Regions from separate parts of the Streptomyces sp. NPDC098789 genome, predicted to be linked through region 3. Evidence: riboswitches for the same ligand, from Rfam matches in the RefSeq annotation. Region 3 holds a riboswitch; each other region holds the start of a gene.
The links. A riboswitch is a leader RNA that binds a small molecule or an ion and turns the genes downstream of it on or off. The one in region 3 is predicted to bind thiamine pyrophosphate.
Positions count from the first base shown of each region.

Region 1: another riboswitch for thiamine pyrophosphate. It lies ahead of ACIQWR_RS03870 (thiamine ABC transporter substrate binding subunit); the one in region 3 lies ahead of thiO (glycine oxidase ThiO).
Region 2: another riboswitch for thiamine pyrophosphate. It lies ahead of thiC (phosphomethylpyrimidine synthase ThiC); the one in region 3 lies ahead of thiO (glycine oxidase ThiO).

Region 1 is NZ_JBIWAJ010000001.1:796,969-803,511, reverse strand. It holds gene ACIQWR_RS03875 (ABC transporter permease) at 1-472, opposite strand, end outside; gene ACIQWR_RS03870 (thiamine ABC transporter substrate binding subunit) at 592-1,668, opposite strand; TPP riboswitch at 1,767-1,875, opposite strand; gene rlmN (23S rRNA (adenine(2503)-C(2))-methyltransferase RlmN) at 1,948-3,063, opposite strand; gene ACIQWR_RS03860 (phosphatidate cytidylyltransferase) at 3,229-4,296, opposite strand; gene frr (ribosome recycling factor) at 4,296-4,853, opposite strand; gene pyrH (UMP kinase) at 4,922-5,701, opposite strand; gene tsf (translation elongation factor Ts) at 5,864-6,543, opposite strand, start outside.
Region 2 is NZ_JBIWAJ010000017.1:176,614-183,156, reverse strand. It holds gene ACIQWR_RS30325 (cupin domain-containing protein) at 1-21, shown strand, start outside; gene ACIQWR_RS30320 (DUF5326 family protein) at 194-400, shown strand; gene ACIQWR_RS30315 (IclR family transcriptional regulator) at 680-1,417, shown strand; gene ACIQWR_RS30310 (SsgA family sporulation/cell division regulator) at 1,515-1,964, shown strand; gene ACIQWR_RS30305 (YibE/F family protein) at 1,990-3,420, opposite strand; TPP riboswitch at 3,460-3,598, shown strand; gene thiC (phosphomethylpyrimidine synthase ThiC) at 3,592-5,379, shown strand; gene ACIQWR_RS30295 (hypothetical protein) at 5,499-6,305, opposite strand; gene ACIQWR_RS30290 (metallophosphoesterase) at 6,453-6,543, opposite strand, start outside.
Region 3 is NZ_JBIWAJ010000016.1:161,002-167,544, forward strand. It holds gene ACIQWR_RS29010 (deoxyribonuclease IV) at 1-135, opposite strand, end outside; gene pknB (Stk1 family PASTA domain-containing Ser/Thr kinase) at 138-2,051, opposite strand; gene ACIQWR_RS29020 (thiazole synthase) at 2,129-2,947, opposite strand; gene thiS (sulfur carrier protein ThiS) at 2,951-3,196, opposite strand; gene thiO (glycine oxidase ThiO) at 3,193-4,383, opposite strand; TPP riboswitch at 4,381-4,492, opposite strand; gene ACIQWR_RS29035 (NAD(P)/FAD-dependent oxidoreductase) at 4,559-5,884, shown strand; gene ACIQWR_RS29040 (Rv2175c family DNA-binding protein) at 5,963-6,328, shown strand; gene thiE (thiamine phosphate synthase) at 6,400-6,543, shown strand, end outside.

The DNA.
Region 1 (6,543 bases), on a different contig from region 3:
CCTCCTCCTGGCGCGGGTCGAGCTGCGCCCAGAGGCCGCCGACCGTGCGGACGACCACGGCGTAGTTGAAGAAGACGTGGGCGAGCAGGATCGCCCAGACGGTGGTGTCCAGCCGTACGCCCCACAGCTCGTCCAGCATCCCGCCGCGTCCGACCAGGGCCAGGAAGGCGGTGCCGACGACCACGGTGGGCAGCACGAAGGGAACGGTGACGACCGCCCGCAGCAGCTGCTTGCCGGGGAACTCGAAGCGGGCGAAGGCGTACGCACCGGGCAGCGCGATCAGCAGGGTCAGCGCGGTCGAGGCCAGCGCCTGCCAGGTGGTGAACCAGAGCACGTCGGCGATGTCGGGCCGGGCGAGGACCTCGCCGATCCGGCCGAACTGCCAGCCGTCGTCGCTCTGCAGCCCGCGGCCGACGATCGCGGCGACCGGGTAGGCGAAGAACAGGCCGAAGAAGGCGAGGGGCAGGGCCATCAGGGCGAGCCGCACCGCGACCGCCCGACGCCCCTCGGCGCCCGGCGGCGGCCCGACCGGACCGGACCCGGAGTCGGGCGCGGCGCCCCCCGGCGCCGCGCCCGACTCCTTCGCGCCGCTTACTTCACGACGAGCGAGGACCATGCCTTGACCCACTGCTCACGGTTCTTGGCGATGGCGTCGGGCGCGACCGTCTCCGGCTTCTCGACGACCACGCCGTGCTTCGTGAAGAGCTCCGGCAGCTTCGCGTCCTTGACCACCGGGTTCACGAACATCTGGAGCGGCATGTCCTCCTGGAACTTCTTGCTCACCAGGAAGTCGATCAGGGCCTTGCCGCCCGCCTCGTTCTTCGCTCCCTTGAGCAGGCCCGCGAACTCGACCTGACGGAAGCAGGTGCCGGTGGCGACCCCGGTGGGGGCCTCGGCCGGCTGCGGCTCGGCGTACAGCACCTCGACCGGCGGGCTGGACGCGTAGGAGACGACCAGCGGGCGGTCACCCTTCGCCTTCTTGCCACCGGCGGAGCCGGAGAACCGCTCGTTGTACGCGGCCTCCCACGAGTCGACGACCTCGACGCCGTTCGCCTTGAGCTTGGTCCAGTAGTCCTTCCAGCCGTCGTCGCCGTACTTGCCGACGGAGGCCAGGAGGAAACCGAGGCCGGGCGAGGAGGTCGCCGCGTTCTCGGTGACCAGCAGGTTCTTGTACTCCGGCTTGATCAGGTCGTCCAGCGTCTGCGGCGGGGCGAGCTTCTTGTCGGCGAAGTACGCCTTGTCGTAGTTGACGCAGATGTCGCCGGAGTCGACCGGGGTGACCCGGTGCTCCTTGTCGAGCTGGTACTGGGCGCCGACCCCGGCCAGGCCCTTGGCCTCGTACGGGGTGAAGATGCCGCTGTCGAGACCGCGCGAGAGCAGGGTGTTGTCGATGCCGAAGAAGACGTCGCCGCGCGGCGAGCCCTTGGTCAGGATCTCCTGGTTGAGGGCGGCGCCCGCGTCGCCGCTCTTGAGCACCTTGACGGTGTAGCCGCTCTGCTGCTCGAACTCCTTCAGGACCGCCGGGGTCACGTTGAAGGAGTCGTGGCTGACGAGGGTGATCGTCTTCGGTGCGGCGGACGGCTTGTCCTCGCCGCCGCACGCGGCGAGGGTGCTCACGCCCAGCGCGACGACGAGCGCGCTGCCCGCGATCTTCTTGGTGGTGCTCATTGAATGCTTCCTCCTGGGATGTCCAGGAGAAGACGCGGCCCTGCCCGGCGCCTCGCGTCACGTGGACGCGAGAGCGGTCGCCGGGCAGGGCGCAACAGCTTGAGTGGTGACCGAACTTCCTACCCGGAATGACCCGGGCGAGGTTCAGAGGGTCTGCGGTGACGGTTACCGCACTCTCAGCGCTGTGGCGCTCCCCTGTCGGAATATGCAGTTGGTTTCGGCCACAGGGTACCCCGCGGCCCCACTCCAGGAAGAAATCCGGAACCCGGCGCCGTGCTGCTAGCGCTCCGAAGCGGCGAGCTGGCCGCAGGCGCCGTCGATCTCCTGACCGCGCGTGTCCCGGACGGTGACCGGCACGCCGTGGTTCGCGATGGCCTGGACGAAGGCCCGCTCGTCCTCGGGGCGCGAGGCGGTCCACTTGGAGCCCGGGGTCGGGTTCAGCGGGATCAGGTTGACGTGCACGCGCTTGCCCTTGAGCAGCCGGCCCAGCCGGTCGCCGCGCCAGGCCTGGTCGTTGATGTCACGGATCAACGCGTACTCGATGGAGATCCGGCGGCCGGACTTGTCGGCGTACTCCCAGGCCGCGTCCAGCACCTCGCGCACGTTCCAGCGGGTGTTCACCGGTACCAGGGTGTCGCGCAGCTCATCGTCGGGCGCGTGCAGCGAGACGGCCAGCCGGCACTTGAAGCCCTCGTCGGCGAAGCGCAGCATGGCCGGAACCAGGCCGACGGTGGAGACCGTGATGCCGCGCTGCGACAGGCCGAGGCCGTCGGGCTCCGGGTCGGTCAGCCGGCGGATGGCGCCGACCACGCGGTTGTAGTTGGCCAGCGGCTCGCCCATGCCCATGAAGACGATGTTCGACAGGCGCGCCGGGCCGCCGGGCACCTCGCCGTCGCGCAGGGCGCGCATGCCGTCGACGATCTGGTGCACGATCTCCGCGGTGGAGAGGTTGCGGTCCAGCCCCGCCTGGCCGGTGGCGCAGAACGGGCAGTTCATGCCGCAGCCCGCCTGCGAGGAGATGCACATGGTGACCCGCTCGGGGTAGCGCATCAGGACGGACTCGACCAGCGTGCCGTCGTGCAGCTTCCACAGCGTCTTGCGGGTGGTGTCGTCGTCGCACGAGATGTGCCGGATGACCGACATCAGGTCGGGGAGCAGCTCCTCGCGGAGCTTCTCGCGGGAGGCCGCGGGAATGTCCGTCCACTGCGCCGGGTCGTGGTTGTACCGGGCGAAGTAGTGCTGCGACAGCTGCTTGGCCCGGAACGGCTTCTCGCCGATCGCGGCCACGGCCTCGCGCCGTTCCTCGGGGGTGAGGTCGGCCAGGTGCCTCGGGGGCTTCTTGACTCCACGAGGGGCGACGAAAGTGAGCTCTCCCGGGACAGGACGGGGGGCCATGACTGGTACTCCTCAAATCTGACGAACCCGGGCGATCTCCGCGCGTGAGCGGAGTCAGTGTGAATGGCGCGCCCGGTGCCCGGAGAGCTCACGGGGCCATCCCCGCAGAAACGGGGAAAGCGCGCCACTCATCCGCGACGCGCTTTCCAGGATAACCCGGACGGGTCAGCCGGTGCCGACGAACGCCGCCAGCAGCAGCCACACCACGGGCGCGGTCGGCAGCAGCGAGTCCAGCCGGTCCATGATCCCGCCGTGCCCCGGCAGCAGCGTGCCCATGTCCTTGATGCCGAGGTCCCGCTTGATCATCGACTCGCCGAGGTCGCCCAGCGTGGCGCTGACCGCGACCGTCAGACCCAGCAGCAGACCCTGCCACCAAGCGCCGCCGTCGATCAGGAACTCCATGCACAGCGCACCGGCGACCATCGCGAAGGCCACCGCTCCGAAGAGCCCCTCGCGGGTCTTCCCGGGGCTGATGCGCGGGGCCAGCTTGTGCTTGCCGAAGCGCCAGCCGACCGCGTACGCCCCGGTGTCGCTGACCACCGTCAGGAGCAGGAAGGTGACCACGCGCTGCGGCCCGTCGTCCGCGGTGAGGAGCATCGCGACGAAGGTGGCCAGGAAGGGGACGTAGAAGGCGGCGAAGACCCCCGCCGTGACGTCTTTGAGGTAGTCCTCGGGGGGTTCGGTCATCCGCCACACGAGCACCGCGAGCGCGGTGAGCGCCATCGCGACCCAGGCGCCCTCGGCCCCCCGGACGTATCCGGCGATGACCATGGCCGCGCCACCGACCGCGAGCGGGACCAGCGGGGCCTTGATGCCCTTCTGCTCCTGGAGGCGGGAGGTCAGCTCCCACAGCCCCACGACGACCGCGACGACGACGACGCCGACGAACACCGCCTTGACGATGAACAGCGAGGCGAAGATCACCGCGCCGAGGCCGATGCCGACCCCTATGGCGGCGCGCAGGTCACGCCCGGCCCGCTTCTTCTGCGGGGGCTGCGAGGCGTCCTGCGGGGCCTGCGAAGGTGGGGTGGACATGGGCTCCTGCGGCGGCGTCTCGGCGCGGAACTGGGGGCCGCCCGCATCGGCGGCCCCCGGATCGCGTGCTTCCCGGTCGTCGAAGTCACGGCCGGCGGCATCGGGAACGATGGGCATGGGCCGAGTGTGCGTGCCCACCTGCGCATCGTATGCGGGACCCGCCGGAACCGGCTCCGCCCGCCAGGGAGAGTCGTTCATCAGACTTCGAGCAGCTCGGCTTCCTTGTGCTTCAGCAGCTCGTCGACCTGCGCGACGTACTTCGCGGTGGCGTCGTCGAGCTCCTTCTCCGCGCGGCGCACGTCGTCCTCGCCGGCCTCCTTGTCCTTCACCATCTTGTCGAGGGTGTCCTTCGCCTTGCGGCGGATGGAACGGATGGAGATCTTGGAGTCCTCGGCCTTGGTCTTGGCGACCTTGATGTACTCCTTGCGGCGCTCCCCCGTCAGCTCGGGGAAGGTGACGCGGATGATGCGGCCGTCGTTGCTCGGGTTGACGCCGAGGTCGGAGTCCCGGATGGCCTGCTCGATGTTCTTCAGGGCCGACGCGTCGAACGGCGTCACGATGGCCATGCGCGGCTCGGGAACCGCGAAGGAGGCGAGCTGGTTGATCGGCGTGACCGCGCCGTAGTACTCGGCCACGATCTTGTTGAACATCGCCGGGTGCGCACGGCCGGTCCGGATCGCCGCGAAGTCTTCCTTGGCGACGACGACGGCCTTCTCCATCTTCTCCTCGGCCTCGAGGAGGGTTTCTTCGATCACCACGTGCTCCTGCATGTCTTGAATGGATGGTTCAGGCTGGCGGGCCGGCCGGGCGCCGGTCGCCCGTGTCAGGCCCGGGTGCTCTGGTCGCTGACGAGCGTGCCGATCTTCTCACCCTTGACCGCGCGGGCGATATTGCCCTCGGCGAGCAGTTCGAAGACCAGGATCGGCAGCTTGTTGTCGCGGCACAGCGTGATGGCCGTGGCGTCGGCGACCTTGAGGTCGCGGGACAGCACCTCGCTGTACTCCAGCGCGTCGAACTTCACCGCGTCCGGGTTCTTCTTCGGGTCGGAGTCGTAGACCCCGTCCACGCCGTTCTTGCCCATCAGCAGGGCCTCGGCGTCGATCTCCAGGGCGCGCTGGGCGGCCGTGGTGTCGGTGGAGAAGTACGGCATGCCCATGCCCGCGCCGAAGATGACGACGCGCCCCTTCTCCAGGTGGCGCACGGCGCGCAGCGGGATGTAGGGCTCCGCGACCTGGCCCATGGTGATGGCGGTCTGGACGCGGGAGTCGATGCCCTCCTTCTCCAGGAAGTCCTGGAGGGCGAGGCAGTTCATGACCGTGCCCAGCATGCCCATGTAGTCGGACCGGGCCCGGTCCATGCCGCGCTGCTGGAGCTCGGCACCGCGGAAGAAGTTGCCGCCGCCGATGACGACCGCGATCTCGGCGCCGTCGCGGACTACGGCCGCGATCTCGCGGGCGATGGCGTGCACGACGTCGGGGTCGACGCCCAGGCCGCCGCCGCCGGAGAAGGCTTCGCCGGACAGCTTCAGCATGAAGCGGCGACCCTTCTTGTCCTGGTCGCTCTTGTCGTCGGAAGCGGTGTGGGGGTCCACGCCCTGATTCATGGAGATCTCCTCGTGCACATACGAAGGAGGCCATTGCCGGTGGGTCCTTGCGGTTCCCTCTACGGCAATGGCCTCCTCGTCAGATCTGCGGTCGTCCGGCGCGAACGCGGACGACTGCTTCAGACCCTACCGGGGTCCGGTGTCCGTCGCGTACGGACGGACTCAGATGCCGACCTTGATGCGCGCGAAGCGCACCAGGGTGACACCGGCCTCGTCCAGAATCTTCTGGACGGACTTCTTGGCGTCCAGGGCGTAGGCCTGGCCGAGCAGGGTGTTGTCGCGGACGAAGCCCTTGACGCGACCCTCGACGATCTTCGGAAGGGCAGCCTCGGGCTTGCCCTCCGCGCGGGTGACCTCTTCGGCGACGCGACGCTCGGACTCGAGGAGCTCGGCCGGGATCTCGTCCTCGGCCAGCCACTTCGGCGCGAACGCGGCGATGTGCTGCGCGACGCCGCGGGCGACCTCGGCGTTGGCCTTGTCCAGCTCGACCAGGACGCCGATCTGGAACGGCAGGTCGGGCATGGTGCGGTGCATGTACGCCGAGACGTAACCGCCGGTGAACTGCGCGAAGCGGTCCAGGACGATCTTCTCGCCAAGGTTGGCGTTGGCCTCGTCCACGAACGCCTGGACCGTCTTGCCGGCCTCGATCTCGGACGCGAGCAGCGCCTCGAGGTCGGCCGGGGTGGTCTTGGCGATGTGGGCGGCCAGCTGGTCGGTGACGGCCTGGAACTTGTCGCCCTTGGCGACGAAGTCCGTCTCGCACTTCAGCTCGACGATGACACCGGAGGTGTTGTCGTCGGCGATGAGCGAGGCGACGGCACCGTTCTCGGCAGAACGGCCTT
Region 2 (6,543 bases), on a different contig from region 3:
TTCTCGCCGCCGGAGGGCTGACCCGCTCCCCGAGCCGGTGGACCCCTGACTCCCCGGTGGTCAGGGGGGTGGGGGCCCCTAGGGGTCGGGTCAGGGGACTCCAAGGGATCTGGAGCCCCCATCGCGTTTCTCCGCCTCCTAGCATCGGAGTCAGGAAGTCACGCATCAGGAAGAGGTTGAGGACATGGACGGCATCCGGGAGACATTCGCAGGTATGCCCTGGTGGGTTAAGTGGGTCGCGGTTCCGCTGCTGGCGCTGTTCGTCTTCGGCGGCCTGCTCACCGCCCTCATCGGTTTGATCTTCAAGGTGCTGCTCTTCGTCGGCCTCGTCGGCGGTCTGATCTTCGTCGTGAAGAAGTTCGCGGGCGGCGGTTCGAAGTCCTCTTCCAGCGACTGGTAGGGAGCGGCTCCGCAGCGGATTAACCCAGGTGGGCGAACATGGAGCCCTGGACCGCTCGTTCAGCGGGAGGCCGCCGATACAGTGGCAATCTGTGCATTTTCCTGGGTACCGACGCCGGTGATCCGCTCTGACCCGCGGTGCCTTCACGTATCAGCCGAGCACGACCCCCAGGAAGCGCGGACATGCGGGGGCGGCCCCCGCGAGCGGGCCGGCCCCAAGGTCCGCCGCCACGCCTGGGGGTGAGCTTTGGCATCGCTTCACAATGCCGGTGTGCCGACTCTGATCGGCTCCGTGCAAAGGGCCCTGAGGCTGCTCGAAGCGGTCGGCTCCCATAGTGAGGGAGCCCCGGCGAAGCAGCTGGCGCGCGAGGCGGGGCTGCCGCTCCCCACCGCGTACCACCTGCTGCGGACCCTCACCCACGAGGGTTATCTGCGCCGCGAGGGCGGGGTGTTCATCCTCGGGGACGCCGTCGGGCGACTGGCCGGCGGTGGACTCCAGCAGAAACGTCGCACCATGATCCTCGACTCCCTCGCGCACTTCCGCGAGACGGTCGGGGCCCCCGTGTACTTCGCTGTCTACCGCGAAGGTGAGATCGAGGTCGTCGGCGTCTCGGACACGCCGACCGGCCCGGCCGTCGAGGAATGGGCCGCCTTCCGCGAGACCGGCCACGCGCACGCCATCGGGCAGTGCCTGCTGGGACAGCTCGACGAGAAGGTCCGCAAGGACCACTACGCCCGCCATCCGGTCCAGCCCGTCACCCCGTACACGGTTTCGGACGTGCACGCTCTGGAGCAGAAGATCGGAACGCTGGGTAACATGCAGCCGGTTACGGAGCGTCAGGAATATTCTCTCGGCACGGTATGCGCGGCCATCCCGATTACGGCCGGAGACACCGCTGCGACCATGGCTATTTCCCTTCCGCTGCACTTGGAAGGCCGGTTGCCCCATGCGCTCGAACGGCTACGGAGTGAAGTAGGCGCGCTGTTGAGCTCGCTTTCGTTCTCTATCAGTATCTGAAAACTCACTCCTTGTGATCTCCCGGCGCTTACACCACTCTTGTCAAGAGGGCCTTGGGGGACCATTCCTGGCCACTTCCACAACAGCGGGGTAGTCAATGCGCGAGTCGGTACAGGCAGAGGTCATGATGAGCTTCCTCGTTTCCGAGGAGCTTTCGTTCCGGATCCCGGTGGAACTCCGGTACGACGCACGGGACCCCTACGCAGTGCGTCTGACGTTCCACCTCCCCGGAGATGCGCCCGTGACCTGGGCGTTCGGCCGGGAACTGCTTCTCGACGGCATCAACAAGCCGTGTGGTGACGGCGATGTGCACATCGCTCCCAGTGATCCGGAGGAGCTGTCGGACGTGCACATCCGACTTCAGGTCGGTACGGACCGGGCCCTGTTCCGGGCGAGTGCGGCGCCCCTGGTGGCGTTCCTCGACCGCACCGACCGGATCGTGCCGCTCGGTCAGGAGCGCAACCTCGGTGATTTCGAGGAGAACCTGGAGGAGGCGTTGGACAAGATCCTGGCCGAGGCCCGGCAGAACGAGCAGAACGCCGGCTGAGCCACCGTCACGCCGTCACACCGAGTCACCGCTTCCGGCGACGACCGCGCCCACTGCGGCTCGGCCCCGAGGCCGCTCCGGCGGTCGGGGACCCCGGCCGGTCGGCGGAGACGACGAGTGCGGCCAGGGCCGTGGTCACCGGGACCGAGGCGACGAGACCGATCGAACCCACGAGGGTCCGCACGATCTCCTCCGCCACCAGCTCGCTGTTGGCCACCGCTCCCACACTGCTGTTCGCGATGGAGAACAGCAGCAGCAGCGGCAACGCGGCGCCCGCGTAGGCGAGTACCAGGGTGTTGACGACGGACGCGATGTGGTCGCGACCGATCCGGATGCCCGCCCGGTACAGAGCGCGCGGCCCCATCGACGGGTCCGCCTGGTGGAGTTCCCATACTGCGGACGTCTGGGTGACCGTCACGTCGTCGAGCACGCCGAGCGATCCGATGATCACGCCTGCCAGCAACAGGCCGCTCATGTCGATGTGCGGGTAGAGCCCGTGGATCAGACCGGTGTTGTCGTCGGTGTTGCCGCTGAGGAAGGCCCAGCCGATGAACACCGAGCCCAACAGCCCGATCAGCAGCAGCGAGGCCAGGGTCCCGAGCACGGCGACCGAGGTCCTGGCGGTCAGGCCGTGGCACATGTAGAGCGCGATCAGCATGATCGCGCTGGCGCCGACCACCCCCACGACCAGCGGATTCGAACCCTGGAGGATGGCGGGCAGGATGAAGAGGGTCAGCACGGAGAAGCTGACCGCGAGGGCGATCAGCGCGAACAGACCGCGCAGCCGGCCGACCACGACCACGGCGACGGCGAAGATCCCGGCCAGCAGTGCCAGCGGAAGCTTCCGGTTCACGTCGATCACGGAGTACTGCAGGTCGCGCGGAGCAGCCGGTGCGTACGCCACCACGATCCCCTGGCCGGTCTCCAACTGCCGCGGTGCGCCCGGCTGGACGATCTCGACGAACCGGTGTCCTCGATCGGGCCCGGTGCCGATCTCGACCGTGGCCTTCTTACAGTCGCCGGACGGGGCGGCCTTGCCCCCCTTGGGAGCGGGCGTGCCACTGGACGGCGGGACCTGGGCGGCGTTGACGGACTTGCAGTCGACCAGCTCGATCGACACGACCTTGCCCTGCTGGGTCTGTCGGTCGAAGCCGACTCCGGTGCGCTCGTGCGCGGGGGCGCCTCCCGGCCACAGGACGATCATGCCGACGAGGACGGCGGCGGCGAAGGGGATCAGGACCGCCGCGATGACCTTGCGCAAGTGCTTCGATACGGGGGCCGCCGGGCCGTGGCTGTGGGAGTGCGAGTGCCCGTGGGACGCGCCGGCGGACGGTTCGTGCGAGGACCCGCGGGGAGGGTGGGCATGGCCCGAGTGATCCGTGTGATCCGTGGGCTCGGTGGGGGGCTGCGGCGAGGACGTCACCGAGTGATCATCGCAAGAGATGAGGGGGCCCACTGTTCAGCACGCCAAGGATGACGCTAGCGTGGGGGCACCTTTGCACAACGCGGGAGCTCGGAGCACCGGGCTGAGAGGGCGCTGATCACCGTACGTGGACACGTACGGGAGGAGGCTGCGCCGACCGCCGAACCTGTTACCGGGTAATGCCGGCGTAGGGAGATAGGTCTTATGACCATTCAGGACGCACACACGCCTGCCGTCAGCCAGGACAGCAACGGCCAGGAAGAGCGCCAGCCTGGCTGGCACAAGGGGTACGTTGCGGGCTCCCGCCCGGACCTCCGCGTGCCGGTTCGCCAGGTGCACCTCACCAACGGCAAGGACGTGACGCTCTACGACACGTCCGGCCCGTACACCGACCCGCAGATCGAGACCGACGTCCGCCGGGGCCTCGCGCCGCTGCGCGAGAACTGGATCATCAGCCGCGGTGACACCGAGGAGTACGCGGGTCGCCCCGCGCGCCCCGAGGACGACGGCATCAAGCACACCTCGCCCCGCGGCGGACTCAAGAACCTCGACGCGGTCTTCCCGGGTCGCCCGCGGCTGCCCCGCCGGGGCCGCGACGGCCAGGCCGTGACCCAGCTCGCGTATGCCCGCCGCGGTGAGATCACCCCGGAGATGGAGTACGTCGCGATCCGGGAGAACGTCTCCCCCGAGGTCGTCCGTGAAGAGATCGCGGCGGGTCGTGCCGTCCTCCCCGCGAACGTGAACCACCCCGAGATCGAGCCGATGATCATCGGCAAGCGCTTCCTGGTGAAGGTCAACGCCAACATCGGGAACTCGGCCGTCACCTCCTCCATCGAGGAGGAGGTGGACAAGATGACCTGGGCCACCAAGTGGGGCGCCGACACGGTCATGGACCTCTCCACCGGCCGCAACATCCACACCACCCGCGAGTGGGTGCTGCGCAACTCCCCCGTCCCGATCGGCACCGTCCCGCTCTACCAGGCGCTGGAGAAGGTCGACGGCCGGGCCGAGGACCTGACCTGGGAGATCTACAAGGACACGGTCATCGAGCAGGCCGAGCAGGGCGTCGACTACATGACCGTCCACGCGGGCGTGCTGCTGCCGTACGTGCCGCTGACCGCGCGCCGCAAGACGGGCATCGTGTCCCGCGGCGGCTCGATCATGGCCGCCTGGTGCCTCGCGCACCACAAGGAGAACTTCCTCTACACGAACTTCGAGGAACTCTGCGACATCCTGGCCGCCTACGACGTCACGTACTCGCTGGGTGACGGCCTGCGCCCCGGGTCCATCGCGGACGCCAACGACGCGGCGCAGTTCGCGGAGCTGAAGACGCTGGGCGAGCTGAACACGATCGCCAAGCGCCACAACGTCCAGACCATGATCGAGGGCCCGGGCCACGTCCCGATGCACAAGATCAAGGAGAACATCGACCTTCAGCAGGAGATCTGCGAGGAGGCCCCGTTCTACACCCTGGGTCCGCTGACCACGGACGTCGCACCCGCCTACGACCACATCACCTCGGGCATCGGCGCCGCGATGATCGCCTGGTGGGGCACCGCGATGCTCTGCTACGTGACGCCCAAGGAGCACCTGGGCCTGCCCAACCGTGATGACGTCAAGACCGGAGTCATCACCTACAAGATCGCCGCGCACGCGGCCGACCTGGCCAAGGGGCACCCTGGCGCACAGGAGTGGGACGACGCGCTGTCCGACGCGCGTTTCGAGTTCCGCTGGGAGGACCAGTTCAACCTGGCGCTCGACCCCGTCACGGCACGGTCGTTCCACGACGAGACCCTGCCGGCCGAGCCGGCGAAGACCGCGCACTTCTGCTCCATGTGCGGTCCGAAGTTCTGCTCGATGAAGATCTCCCAGGACATCCGCCGCGAACACGGCGGTGACCTGAAGGCCGACGAGATCCAGGCGGGCATGGCGGAGAAGTCCGCCGAGTTCGCTGCCGCGGGCAACCGCGTCTACCTGCCGCTGGCCGACTGACACCGGCGCCGTCGCGTCGCTTCCGGGGGCCGTCCCCCTCGGGAGCGGCACCGGGCGGGGCGGGGCGTAACGGTGAGCGCTGTTTCACGTGAAACAGCGCTCCGTCGACCCTGCCGGCCTCACTCCGGTTCGTGCTCCGGGCCGCCGAAGTCGGGGCTGGTGAAGTCCGGCGGCGTATAGCCGGGGCGGGGGCTCTGCCCACCCGTACCCCCGGGGCTGGTGAAATCGGGCGGGGTGTAGCCGAGCTGGGGGATGCGTCGTGGCTGACGGCGCGGTGCCGGGAAACCGCCACCGGCGCTGGGATCTGCCAGTGCGTCCCGCAGGAACGGCATGATGCCCCGCTCCAGCAGCGCGTGCCGCCAGGCCTCCCGGGCGCGCGAGACCTCGTCCGGGACGGCCTCGGCCACATTCACCGTCACTTCGGTGGAACTGTTGCGGATGGCGGTGACCAGCAGGCCTATCGCCGCGAAGAGGATGGCCGCCGCGGTGAGGGCGCCGAAGAGCCAGCCCGCCGTCAGCATGGTCTCGGCGAAGGCGGGCTCCGGTTCGATCATCTTCAGGATGTAGCCCACCAGCAGGAAGATGAGCATGGCCGTGCCGGCCAGGACCGGCGCGAGGACGGCGACCACGGCGCTCACTCCGGCGCCGCCGCCCTGATCGTCGTCCGACGCGGTCGCGGGGGTGGTCGCCGTCTCCTCCCGCAGATCACCGCGGATCTTCACGTAGTGGTCGTACTCGGCCGCGGCCGCGGCCGTCAGCAGCGCACTGGCGTCGAGAGCCATGGTGCGCAACTGTTCGGCGTTCAGCCGTTCGCCCAGACTCGCGAGTTCGGGCCGTTCGTGTGCGGTGCGCAACGCCTCGTCGAGGAGCCGATCGAACTCCGGTCGGTCTTCGGTCAGCAGGTGCGGAGCGCTGGTCATGTGCATCCCCCGATGCTCCGTGGAGGCCGGTTGGCCCGCGTGGACCGGGCGCCGGCACAAACGGAGGAGAGCCTGCTACGGACAGTGCGATGGTAGAGCGCCCACGCCACGCGGTGACAGGGGCTTTCCGGAAATACCCCGCTCCAAGAACACTCAGTCGTTCAACGGGAGTTGTACGACCAGCAGTTTTCCGGCCATAGTGACCCCGCCGTCCATGGCGATGGCGAGGCCGTCCGCGTAGACG
Region 3 (6,543 bases):
GACGGCCTCGGCGTCCATCTCCCGGGCGTACGTCAGCCCGACCGAGGCGAGCCCGCCCGCGACGGGCACGTGCCCGCCCACCGGATTGCGCACCGCGCCCGGCGCGTGCGTCCGCTGCGTCCCGGTCCCGCTCATCCCTACAGCCCCTTGGTCTTGACGGTGATCGTGCTGCCCTCGGGGGCGCTCTGGCCGGCCGGCACCGACTGGGTGTCGACGGTGTTGCTGAAGGAGAGGAACGGCCGTTCCACCTTCACCTTGAAGCCCGCGCCCTCCAGCGCCCGCTTCGCGGCGTCCGCGTCCTGGCCGACGACGTTCGGCACCGGGACCTGACGCGGCCCCTTGGAGACCGTCAGCGTCACCGTGTCGCCCGCGGCCGCCTGGGCGCCCGCGCTCAGCGACTGGTTGGCGACCGAGCCCGCCGGGCTGGCCGAGTTGACCTGCTCCGGCGCGACCTCGACCTTGAGGCCGAGCCCTTCCAGCCCGGCGCGGGCCTGTTCGACGCCCGCGCCGACCACGCTGGGCACCTGGACCGGGCGGCCCTTGCTGACCACCAGCGCCACCGCCGCGTCCGGGGCCAGCGGCTTGCCGCCCTCGGGGTCGCTGCTGATCACCGCGCCCTGCGGGAGGTCCTGGCTGAAGGCCTGGCTGACGATGCCGGGCGCGAGGCCCGCCTTGGTCAGCTCCGCCTTCGCGGCGTCGAGCGGCTTGCCCTTGACGTTGGGCACGAGGACGACCTGCGGGCCGCGGGAAATGACCAGCGTCACCGCGCCGTTGCCGCGGATCCGCGCGCCGCTCTCCGGGTCGCTGTTCATCACGGTGCCGCGCTCGACGGTGTCGCTGAACTTGCGGTCGACCCCCTTCACCCCGAGGCCCGCCGCCGACAGCTGGGCGCGGGCCTGCTCCTCGGTCTTGCCGAGCAGCCGCGGGACCTGGGTGAACTGACCCGCGCTTATGTACCAGACCCCGGTGCCCAGGCCCAGGGCCAGCAGGATCCCGGCGATGACCAGGTACGTGCCGCGCCGGGGGCGGGATCGGCGCACCGCGCGCGGGCGCCCGGTCCCGGGCGGCGGGCCGGGGTGCTCCAGCCGGGAGGTGTGCTCCGCCGGCGCGGCCGTCGGGGCGGTGCGCGGGATCACACCGGTCCGGTCCTCGGCCGCGGTCCGCTCCTCGGCGCGCGCCTGCGGCGGTACGGTGTCCAGCTCGCCGTCGGTCAGCGCGGACCGGGCCTCGCGGACCAGGGCGAGCAGCGCCACCGCGTCGTAGGGGCGCAGCTCGGCGTTGCGGGCGCAGGCGGTGGCGACCAGCTCGTCCAGCGCCACCGGAAGCCCGGGGACGGCGGCCGACGGGGGCGGCACGTCCTCGCCCAGATGGCGGAAGATGACCTCGGCCGGGGTGCCGCCGGTGTGCGGCTTGGTGCCCGTGAGCATCTCGTACAGGACGACGCCGCAGGCGTAGACGTCGACGCGGGCGTTGGTGAGCCCGTTCTCGATCTGCTCGGGGGCGAGGTAGGAGACCGTGCCGAGGACCGAGCCGGTGGTGTCGGTGACGGAGTCGACGCTGCGGACCAGGCCGAAGTCGGCGACCTTCACCCGGCCGTCGTCGCCGATCAGGACGTTCTCGGGCTTCACGTCCCGGTGCACCAGCGCGGCGCGGTGGGCCGCGCCGAGTGCGGCCAGCATCGGCTCCAGGATGTCCAGCGCGGCCCGCGGCCGCAGCGCGCCGCGCTCGCGGAGCACGTCGCGCAGGGTGCAGCCGGAGACGTACTCCATGGCGAGGAAGACGAACGGGCCGTCCGTGCCCTGGTCGAAGACGCCGACCACGTTGGGGTGCGCGAGCCGGGCCACGGACTTGGCCTCGCGGATGAACCGCTCGACGAAGGCGCCGTCGGCGGCGAGGGCCGGGTGCATCACCTTGAGCGCGAGCACGCGGTCGAGGCGGGTGTCCACGGCCCGGTAGACCGTGGCCATCCCGCCGACCGCGATGCGGGCGTCGATGCGGTAGCGGCCGTCGAGCACGCGCCCGACGAGGGGGTCGTCCAGGGTCGTATCCACCCGGCGATTCTACGAGGGCCCCGCCGGCCCCGATCGCCGGTCCCTTCCTCTTGCGCACCTGTGACGGTGCGGCCCCCTCAGAACGCCGGGCGCTCCGGGTCCAGGGTCGCGCGGCCCTCGGCGGGGGAGGAGGCTTCGGCGAAGTGGCGGCGCGGGATCCGGCCGGCGCGGTGGGCCAGGCGACCCGCCGTCACGGCGTCCCGCATGGCCGCCGCCATCAGCACCGGCACCTGCGCCCGGGTCACCGCCGAGGCCAGCATCACCGCGGCGCAGCCCAGCTCCATCGCCAGGGCCGCGTCGGACGCGGTCCCGGCCCCGGCGTCCAGGACCACCGGCACCCCGGCCCGCTCCACGATCAGCTCGAAGTTGTGCGGGTTGCGGATGCCCAGCCCGGACCCGATCGGCGAGCCGAGCGGCATGATCGCCGCGCAGCCCACGTCCTCCAGCTTGCGGGCGAGCACCGGGTCGTCGTTGGTGTACGGCAGGACCGTGAAGCCCTCGTCGACCAGGGTCTCGGCGGCGTCGAGCAGTTCGACGCCGTCGGGCAGCAGGGTCCGCTCGTCGGCGACGACCTCCAGCTTGATCCAGTCGGTGCCGAGCGCCTCGCGCGCGAGGCGCGCGGTCAGCACGGCCTCGCCCGCGGTGAAGCAGCCCGCGGTGTTGGGCAGGACGGCGATGCCGAGCCGGTTCAGCACGGACAGCACGGATCCCTGGACGGTGGGGTCCAGGCGCCGCATCGCGACGGTCGTGAGTTCGGTGCCGGAGGCGATCAGGGACCGTTCCAGGACGTCGAGGCTGGGAGCGCCGCCCGTACCCATGATCAGGCGGGACGAGAAGGTCCGGCCGCCGAGGACGAAGGGGTCGTCGGTCGTGGTGGCCGTCGTGTCGGGGGTCATGGTTCAGCCTCCCTGGACCGCGGTGAGGACCTCGACGCGGTCGCCGTGGCCCACCGGGGTGGCGGGCCACTGGCCGCGCGGGACCACGGTCTCGTTGAGCGCGGCGGCGACCCCCTTGGGCGCGGCGGTCAGGGTGGCGACGACCGCGTCGAGGGTGGTGCCCGCGGGGAACGCGCGGGGCTCGCCGTTGACGGAGACGACCGGGGCGCCGGGGGTGCCGGGGGTGTCTGAGGTGCCGGAGACGGTCATGCGGGGGACTCCTCGCGTACGGCGTAGAAACGGCGCGGGCTGAAGGGGCGGGCCACCTCGGGCAGTTCCCCGGTGGTCAGTACGTCGGCCAGCACGTCGCCGGTGATCGGGGTGAGCAGCACGCCGTTGCGGTAGTGCCCGGTGGCCAGGTGCAGCCCCGGCAGCTCGGTCGGGCCGAGCAGCGGGGCGTTGTCGGGGGAGCAGGGGCGCAGGCCCGCGCGGGTCTCGGTGAGCGGCAGCTCGGTGATCCCGGGCACCAGCTCGTGCGCGTCGCGCAGCAGCTCGTACACCCCGCCCGCGGTGACGGTGGTGTCCCAGCCCAGCTCCTCGCTGGTGGCGCCGACGACGAGCTCGCCGTTCTCGCGCGGGACCAGGTAGACGTGGCTGCCGCGGACCACGGCCCGCACGGTCCGGGACAGGAAGGGCGCGTAGGCGGGCGGCACGGAGAGCCGCAGCACCTGCCCCTTGACCGGGCGTACGGGGGGCAGCGCCCGCGGCGGTACGCCGGCCAGCCTGCCGCTGAGGCTGCCCGCGGCCAGCACCACCTGGTCGGCGGCCAGCGCGGTGCCGTCGTCGAGCAGCGCCCCGGCGGCCCGGTCGGCGGTGACGGTGAGCCGGGTGGCGGCCGCCCGGTGGATGTCCACGCCGGCCCGTTCGCAGGCGGCCAGCAGGGCGGCCGCGAGCCGCCGGGGGTCGACCTGGTGGTCGCCGTCCACGCGCAGCCCGCCGCGCACGCCCGGCGCCAGCATCGGCTCCAGGCGGCGGCACTCGCGGCCGGTCAGCCACTGCGCGTCCAGGCCGCAGCGGCGTTGGAGGGCGTGCAGCTCGCGCAGGTGGACCCGGTCGTCGGCGTCGAGGGCGACGGCGAGGGTGCCGCAGGCGCGGTAGCCGATGTCCAGGCCGCCGCTCGCGTCGGCGAGCTCCGCGGCGAAGGCCGGGTAGCGCTCGGCGGAGGCGAGGTTCAGGCCGAGCAGGGTCTCCTCGCCGTAGTGCAGCTCGGTGACGGCGGCGAGCATGCCGGCCGCGACCTGGGCGGCGCCGCCGCCGGGCGCCGGATCGGCCAGGGCGGTGCGCAGCCCGCGCCGGGCCGCCCGCCAGGCGGTGACCAGGCCGATGATGCCGCCTCCGATGACGAGGACATCACGTCCCCGGCCGGAATCTCCGCCGGAATTTCCGTAAGAATGCATGGGCGTCCAGCCCCTCCCTTCGCCGGCATGACCCGGATCAGGTTCGTACGGTCGGAGGCCGTCCAGCCTCCCTCTCAGCCCGGTCCGCCGGACTCCCGCGATAGGTACGGTGGCCAGACTAACCCCGCTGCCGGGGCCCGGTAAGGCTGCCTCCCTATTCCTGACGGACCGTCAGATGATTAGGCTGGGCGCCGTGAACGAGCAGACGTACGAGCAGGCGCACGAGCAGACCGAGCGGACGCGGGAGCGGACGGACCCGGCCCGGGCGGCCGCGGCCCCACCCGCCGTGGTGATCGTCGGCGCCGGCATGGCCGGGGTGCAGACCGCGGTGGCCCTGCGGGAACAGGGCTTCACCGGCCCGGTGACCCTGCTGGGCGCCGAACCCCACCAGCCCTACGACCGGCCCCCGCTCTCCAAGGCCGTCCTCCTCGGCAAGGCCGAGGGCGCCGCCTTCGACGTGGACTTCGAGGGCCTCGACATCGACCTGCGGCTCGGCGTCGAGGTCACCGCCCTGCGCGCCGCCGACCACGCGCTCGACACCACCGCGGGCCCCGTCCCCTACGGCGTCCTGGTCCTGGCCACCGGCGCCGAGCCGCTCACCCTGCCCGGCACCGAGGGGGTCCCCGGCGTCCACCTGCTGCGCACCCTCGACGACGCCGAACGGCTGCGGCCGGTGCTGGCCACCGGGCCCGAGGTCGTGGTGGTCGGCGCCGGCTGGATCGGCGCCGAGTTCGCGACCGCCGCCCGCGGGGCGGGCTGCTCCGTCACCGTGGTCGAGGCCGCCGACCGGGTCCTCGCCGGGGCCCTGCCCGCCGAGGTCGCCGCCCCCATGGCCGACTGGTACGCCCAGGCCGGGGCCCGCCTGATCACCGGGGCCAAGGTCGCCGGCATCGAAGCGGGCGCGGCCGGCGCCCCGGGCCGGGTGCTGCTCGCCGACGGCCGCGAGCTGCCCGCCGCCGCCGTGGTCGTCGGCATCGGCGCCCGCCCCGCCACCGGCTGGCTGGCGGGCACCGCGGTGGAGCGCGGGAGCGACGGCTCGATCACCGCCGACGCCCACCTGCGCACCTCCCTCCCCGACGTGTACGCCGTCGGGGACTGCGCCTCCTTCCCGTCCGCGCGCTACGGCGCCCGGCTCCTCGTCCACCACTGGGACAACGCCCTGCAGGGCCCGCGCACGGTCGCCGCCCACATCCTGGCGGAGCTCGCCGGGGAGCCCGCCGCCGTCTACGACCCCGTCCCGTACTTCTGGTCCGAGCAGTTCGGCCGCTTCGTCCAGTACGCCGGGCACCACGCCGGGGCCGACGCCCCGCTGTGGCGCGGGGACCCGGCCGACGCCACCTGGTCGGTGTGCTGGCTGCGGGCCGGGGCGCTGGTGGCGGTGCTCGCCGTGGGCCGCCCGCGCGACCTGGCGCAGGGCCGCAAGCTGATCGAGTCCGGGGCGCGGGTGGATCCGGACAAGGTGGCGGACCCGACCGTTCCGCTCAAATCCACGGTCCTGTAGCGCGCCGGAGGGCCGGGCGGGCCCCCACCCGGCCCGCCCGACTACCGACTGTCAGCCCCGGATGGCAGGCTTGTCCTCGTGACCGAGATTGACGCAAAGATCGAAACCCTCGTCCCCGCCTGGCTCTACCTCCCCGACATCGCGGAGATGCTGGGCGTCGAGGTGACCAAAGTCCGACAGATGGTGAAGGAAGGCCAGCTCATCGCGGTGCGCCGCGGCGAGAACCGTTCCCTCCAGGTGCCGGCCGCCTTCATCGACGGCGACAAGGTCGTCAAGGGCCTCGTCGGCCTGCTGACCGTGCTGCGCGACGACCGCTTCTCCGAGGACGAGATCCTGGAGTGGCTGTTCACCGCCGACCCCACCCTGCCCGGCACCCCCGTGCAGGCCCTGAGTGAGAATCGGGGCACGGAGGTGAAGCGCCGCGCTCAGGCGCTCGCCCTCTGACCTGATCCGCTCCACGTGGCGTGCGGGCCCGCCCACGGCCCGTACGCCACGACCATCACGGGGGTTTTCCCATGCAGCAGCTGTCCGATGCCCGGCTCTACCTGTGCACGGACGCCCGCAAGCGGCAGGGTGACCTCCCCGAGTTCCTCGACGCCGTCCTCGCGGGCGGGGTCGACATCGTCCAGCTGCGCGACAAGGGCATGGAAGCGGGCGAG